2 linked regions of the Phyllobacterium zundukense genome follow. Each later gene encodes a partner of the first gene's protein in a complex. Links are inferred from orthologs where the notes say so. Each region holds a gene or a part of one and is shown on either strand. Other genes may lie near its edges. The genes, in order: tsaB and tsaD.

Region 1 (3,234 bases):
CTGCGACGCTCCATGCAACGCACTACCACAAGGTCAATGTCGCCGAAGTCCAGACCAGTTTGAAAAAGCGTGGACGCGCCAAGCTCAGCGATATTCTATCCGTACCCGTCGTTTCCCGCCCCAATTGGACACCGGAAGATATTCAGCGCGAACTCGACAACAATGCGCAAGGGATTCTTGGCTATGTCGTGCGTTGGGTCGACCAAGGCGTTGGCTGTTCCAAGGTGCCGGACATTAACAATGTGGGCTTGATGGAAGACCGCGCAACGCTTCGCATCTCTGCCCAGCATATCGCCAATTGGCTGCATCACGGTGTAGCAAGCGAGGCGCAAGTGCTTGAGACGCTGAAGCGCATGGCAGCGGTCGTCGACAAGCAGAACGCTGGCGATCCGCTCTATCATCCGATGGCCACTGATTTTGACGGTTCAATTGCTTTTCAAGCGGCCTGCGACCTCGTTTTCAAAGGCCGCGAACAGCCAAATGGCTATACAGAGCCGGTCTTGCATCGCCGCCGGCTCGAGCTGAAGGCAAAGCAGACTGCTATCTAGGTCTACGGACATATGGCTCACTACGTCAGATATCTTGTGTTCCTCACCGCTGTGATCGTGTGGAACACGGGTCTGGCTGAAGAAAGACAAACGTCGGTAGTAGAGATCGTCGACTGGGGGCTGACGAGCCCGAAGGAAGTCGGATCCGAAGTTTCACCCGATACGCCGACGGGTGTGAACCGGCTGGTCGAAGGTCCGGTCGATGTCATGCGAACCACGATCATCCGAGCATGCATTGGCACGAGTTTCGGTGTCCTTTACAGAACGTCGGATGTCGGTGAGGCGGTCCTTCCAATAACGGTCGTGGTTTTCCACCCAATGATCAAAACAGAGGACGGCCGATCGATGCTGAAAAGCAGCTGGCCTGACAGTGCGACCTCCCTGCGTCGTTACGCCGGCTGGGTTTTCGAAAGGGACTTCGAACTCGTCTCCGGGGAATGGACGATTTCGCTGCGTGACCTGTCCGGTCGGGAACTGGTATCAAAAAGTTTCGAAGTAACTGCCGGAAGCTGTCCGATTTCATAGACGGAAGATGGGCTGGGATTGAGCGGAACGTGAGTTCTATATCCGAACTGCCACATCCGCCTACTTGTGTGCTGGCTGATTCTTGTTTAGGCGAGGCGCATGAAACTGCTTGCGCTCGATACCGCTGCCAATCTCTGCTCCGTCGCCGTTCTCGACGTTGAAAGCGGTACTATACTGGCGGCGTCCAGCGAAGATATCGGCAAAGGGCATGCCGAGCGATTGATGGCCACGATCGAGCAGGTGGCCGCTGCGGCCCAAATTTCCATCACGGATATTGGCAAGATTGCTGTCAGCATTGGACCCGGATCGTTTACCGGCGTCCGCGTCGGCGTCTCCACGGCGCGGGGTTTTGCGCTCGCGCTAAAATGTCCGGCAGTTGGCATAAGCACGCTTCAGGCGCTCGCTTACGATGCAGCCAAGCAATTTTCGCATAGGCCAATCCTTTCGATCATCGATGCACGGCGTGACGAGCTTTATGCTCAATTCTTTGGCGAGAATGGATCGGCGGCATCGGAGCCTGTGGTGACGACATTGCACTCGATTGTGAAACAATTGGAAGAACGAGGCAGTGAACACGTGCTCGCGGGTTCGGGTGCAATTCTAATCGAAAAAGAACTTGGTCGTCCTCTCGACATTGCCGCAAACACAGCGACAGGAAGCATCGAGGCGTTCGCCCGGCTTGGAGCATTGCGCAGGGATGGCGAGGCGCCAAGACCGCTTTATCTGCGTGGCCTTGATGTCAAGCAGCAGCAGGGGTTTGTTCTGAAAAGGAAGGTCGTCGAATGATCGGCTTTCCATTCGACACCATGCGATCGCAATCCTTTGTGATTGAGCCGGTTCTTCCGGAGGATGCGCCACATCTGGCCAAGATTCATGAGAAGACATTTCGGCAACCGTGGAGTGATGAGGAATTTCATGCACTTATCGTCAACGACAAGGTTTTCGGGTTTATCGCTCGGGAGGAGGGGAACCGAAAAGCGCAACCGGGCGGGTTCGTTCTGGCGCGTCTTGTGTTGGACGAAGCGGAAATCCTGACTATCGCCGTTGCACCCCAGTCACAGCGTAAGGGTCTTGGCCACGCTTTGATGGATGCAGCGCTCCGTTATCTTCACAATGCGCGCGCAACTATGCTGTTTCTCGAGGTCGATGAGCTCAACGTACCGGCACTTGCACTTTATCGCAGGCTTGGTTTCAAGCAGGTTGGAAAGCGGCCGGGCTACTATGAAACGGCGGCAGGACGCTCGGCAGCCTTGACGATGCGCCGCGATTTGAAAAAGAGCCGCTGAATGATCGCGTGGTTGCGTTTTCTGGTGACGGCGACGGCGTTTGTTCTCGTTATAATACTCCTGGTACCCCTGCAGTTCCTGTTTGTGAAAACCGGCTGGCGGCCGCGCACCACCACGCCAATCTTGTTTCATCGGATCGTGCGACGTCTCCTTGGTTTTCGAGTGCATGTCCATGGCGATATGGCAAAGGGACGGCCCCTTCTGTTGACGGCAAATCATTCCTCGTGGACGGACATCGTCATCCTCGGCTCGTTGCACGAGATGGCTTTTATCGCCAAGGCGGAAGTGGCGAACTGGCCGTTGTTTGGCATGCTGGCCAAGCTGCAGCGGACGGTGTTCATCGAGCGGGAAAAGCGCGGCAAGACGCATCATCAAGCCAGTGAAATCGCAACCCGGCTCGCTGGAGGCGACGCCATGGTGTTGTTTGCCGAGGGAACAACCTCCGACGGCAACCGCGTCCTTCCGTTCAAGACATCACTTTTTGGCGCCGCGCAGGTGGCAATTCGCGATGCGGGTGCAGAAACGGTTACGGTACAGCCCGTGGCGATCGCCTATACACGAGTTCATGGCATACCGATGGGACGATCACATAGACCGCTTGTTGCCTGGCCGGGTGATGTACCCCTCGGCCCAAGTTTGATTGGTCTTCTCAAAGATGGCGCTATCGACGTCGATGTCTGGTTTGGCGAACCAGTCGTCATCGACAGGAAAAGCGACCGCAAGGCTTTAGCACGGACGATGGAAGAGCGTGTCCGCGCAATGGTGCGATCTTCGGTGATGGGGCGTGATTTTGTCAATCCGGACGCCGAAAGCGACTCAGCTATTCTCAACGACGCCAAAAAGCTTTAGAAGCCTGCAAATGGACGACATGAACA
Region 2 (3,320 bases), 660 kb from region 1 along the record:
GCCGCGGCTGCGGTCGCTTCTCCGACAACAAAGCAGGGAAGCCCAAGGAACGGTCGCAACATCTTGTCCGGGGCCTGCCGCAATGCATTCGCACTTGTCACCGCAACCGCGTCAAATTTTCCTCTGGGCGTTTTTACCGGAAGCGGAACAATCTTGGTCAGGGGCAAAACCAGAGGCAGGAAGCCATCGCCAAGCAAACGTTCGGCAGTTTTGATCGCGCCCGGCTGAGGCCGTGTGACCAAAACTGTTTTCATCGTCAGAACCAATCCGAAAAGAAGTGTGGCCCTGCGAGTTTGCGCACCCGCAGCGCCGCGTCCTGGCCGATGCCGACAGCGTCGGAGAGTACACCGTCACCTGTGACCTCATGCACCTCGCTGCCATCGGGCAAGAGTATCATGCCATGGAATTGAAGCCTCCCTCCCGATACGGTCGCCAGACCGGCGATTGGCGTACGGCAGGAACCATCGAGCGAACCGAGGAATGCGCGTTCGCATGCCAGTGCAGTGGAGGTCGGCAGGTGGTTGAGCGGCGCCAATAGCGCATCGATGCGATTATCACCAATGCGGCTCTCTACCGTGATTGCACCTTGTCCAGGGGCTGGCGGAAAAGCTTTTGCATCCATAAGCTCGGTTGCAACGTGACCGAGGCCGAGACGTTTCAAACCAGCATAAGCGAGGAATGTTGCATCCACCTCGCCGTCCGCGAGTTTGCGCAGCCGCGTCTCGACATTCCCACGAAAATTGATCACCTTCAGATCCGGGCGTGCACGATGGATCAGCGCCTGCCGTCGCAGAGAGGCGGAACCGACCACGGCGCCTTTCGGCAGATTCATGAAGGTCTTTACCTCGCGGCCAATGAATGCGTCACGGGGATCTTCGCGTTCGAGGAAGACAGACAGGTGCAACCCTTGCGGCAGAACGGTTGGCATATCCTTTGATGAATGCACGGCAAGATCGAGGCGCCCGTCGGCAAGCTGTTCTTCGATTTCGAGCGTGAACAAGCCTTTTCCGCCAACTTCAGACAGGGATCGATCCTGTATCCGGTCACCGCTGGTGGAAATGGCCACGATTTCGATGTCTTCTTCGCGAAGTCCGTGGGCCTTTACCAGAAGGTCACGCGTCTCATGGGCTTGTGCGAGCGCCAGTGCACTCCCACGTGTACCAATCTTGAGCGTTTTTGTTTGCATTGGCGGCTGTCCGTGTTACGCGAATTCGAGTTGAGCGTTCTACTAACGACCTTTTCGCAGGTCGACAATGCGGCGAAGGATATCAGGTTTACCGATGCGGGTACTAGGCATTGAAACAAGCTGTGACGAAACGGCGGCAGCGGTAGTCGAGCGCGACGACCAAGGCCATGGGCGCATCCTCTCGAACGTCGTCCTGAGCCAGATCGACGAACACGCGCCCTATGGCGGCGTGGTGCCGGAAATCGCTGCGCGCGCCCATGTCGAGGTGCTTGATCGATTGATTGGCCAGGCACTGCACGAGGCGCAGATAACTCTGGGCGATGTCGATGCCGTGGCTGCCACCGCAGGTCCGGGCTTGATCGGCGGATTGATCGTCGGTTTGATGACCGGAAAGGCGATCGCGATGGCCGGTCAGAAGCCTTTCTACGCCATTAATCACCTCGAGGGTCATGCTCTGACCCCACGTTTGACCGATCGCATCGATTTTCCTTATTTGTTGCTGCTGGTCTCCGGCGGCCACACGCAGATGGTTCTGGTCAAAGGTCTCGGCGATTATGAGCGGCTAGGCACGACTATCGACGATGCTCTCGGTGAAGCATTCGACAAGACCGCCAAACTACTCGGCCTGCCCTATCCGGGAGGGCCTGAAGTGGAAAAAGCGGCCCTGGCGGGCGATCCCAGCCGATTCACACTACCACGCCCGCTGAAGGGCGAGGAACGACTGGATTTCTCCTTTTCTGGTTTGAAAACAGCGGTGCGGCAACTGGCAACCACGTTGGAACCCTTGTCACAGGACGACGTCAACGACATTTGCGCCGCCTTTCAAACCGCCGTCGCCGACACACTTGACGACCGGGTTTCACGCTCGCTGCAACGGTTTCGCGCGAGTTTCCCTGACGTCGAGGAGCCGGCATTGGTTGTTGCCGGTGGAGTTGCCGCAAACAAGGTTCTGCGCGACGGCCTGCAGCGTCTGTGCTCGGACAATGGCTTCCGCTTCATCGCACCACCCATGGCACTTTGCACCGACAATGCCGCGATGATTGCCTGGGCAGGTGCCGAAAGAGCTGGTCTCACACTTGGCGATTCGCTCGACATCGCGCCACGCTCGCGCTGGCCACTGGACATGCATTCAACGCCTTTGATCGGCGCTGGCCGGCGCGGAGCCAAGGCATGAGCGAGCCTTCGATTGCCGTAATTGGCGGAGGTGCCTGGGGTACGGCGCTTGGCACAATGGCCGCCCGCAACGGCAATGCCGTCCGGCTGTATGCACGCAGCGCCACAACCGTCGATTCCATCAACAAATACCATCGTAACGAGACTTATCTGCCCGGAATAGACCTGCATCCGGCACTCACGGCAAGTATCGACGCTCGGGAAGTTCTGGCCGGAATTGACGTGATCCTTTGCGTCATTCCGGCGCAAGCGCTTGCCGACGCCCTACAGGAACTGAAAAACCTCATTCCGGTCGCCGCACCGCTAGTGATTTGCGCCAAAGGCATAGAGCGCCACAGTGGCCAGCTGATGTCCGAACTGGTCGCCAGGATTATGCCCGATCAGACCCTTGGCGCTCTTTCGGGGCCAAGTTTTGCAACCGATGTGGCGAGGGGATTGCCGACCGCGGTAACAGTCGCCGCTCGTAGTCAGGCGCTTGCCGACCGCATTGCCCTGATCCTGTCCGGTCCGACTTTCCGCTGTTATTCCACCGATGATTTGATCGGTGTGGAAATCGGCGGTGCACTCAAGAATGTGCTCGCCATTGCCGCCGGGGCAGCGATAGGCCGCGGTTTTGGTGCCAGTGCCCAAGCGGCGCTGGTCACCCGCGGGTTTGTCGAATTGCGGCGGATCGGCGAGGCTATGGGCGCAAGGCCGGAGACGATCATGGGTCTTTCGGGGCTTGGCGATCTCATGCTTACTTGCTCTACACCACAATCGCGTAATTATTCATACGGTCTTGCGCTCGGGCGCGGGGAAGATTTGACTGGCCGACCGTTGGCCGAAGGCGTGGCCACGGCTGCGATTGCCGCGGAACTTGCCGTCCGCAACAATATCGAAGCGCCGATCATTGCGACTGTCGCGCAAATACTCGACCGCCACATCACCATCGACGAGGCCATGGAGGCGCTACTGGCGCGGC

Evidence for each region.
Region 2: the proteins of tsaB (region 1) and tsaD are in contact, whole or in part, in a solved structure (PDB 4WQ4), measured with the Escherichia coli proteins. The link is inferred for Phyllobacterium zundukense from one-to-one orthologs.

What each region holds. Positions count from the first base shown.
Region 1 is NZ_CP104973.1:553,559-556,792, reverse strand. The notes cover bases 104-3,015. They hold tsaB (tRNA (adenosine(37)-N6)-threonylcarbamoyltransferase complex dimerization subunit type 1 TsaB), read left to right. Parts: upstream 104-1,172; coding sequence 1,173-1,859; downstream 1,860-3,015. Other genes in these bases: N8E88_RS15080 (lyso-ornithine lipid O-acyltransferase), read left to right, coding at 2,360-3,015; rimI (ribosomal protein S18-alanine N-acetyltransferase), read left to right, coding at 1,856-2,359; N8E88_RS15095 (DUF3859 domain-containing protein), read left to right, coding at 561-1,073; N8E88_RS15100 (malate synthase G), read left to right, coding at 104-548. In the rest of the region: more of N8E88_RS15100, read left to right, coding at 1-103; more of N8E88_RS15080, read left to right, coding at 3,016-3,208; tRNA (N6-isopentenyl adenosine(37)-C2)-methylthiotransferase MiaB, read left to right, coding at 3,228-3,234. UniProt on the Escherichia coli protein: Required for the formation of a threonylcarbamoyl group on adenosine at position 37 (t(6)A37) in tRNAs that read codons beginning with adenine.
Region 2 is NZ_CP104973.1:1,211,852-1,215,171, reverse strand. The notes cover bases 323-3,320. They hold tsaD (tRNA (adenosine(37)-N6)-threonylcarbamoyltransferase complex transferase subunit TsaD), read left to right. Parts: upstream 323-1,280; coding sequence 1,281-2,360; downstream 2,361-3,320. Other genes in these bases: N8E88_RS18310 (NAD(P)H-dependent glycerol-3-phosphate dehydrogenase), read left to right, coding at 2,357-3,320; hemC (hydroxymethylbilane synthase), read right to left, coding at 323-1,186. Also shown: N8E88_RS18325 (uroporphyrinogen-III synthase), read right to left, coding at 1-254; more of hemC, read right to left, coding at 257-322.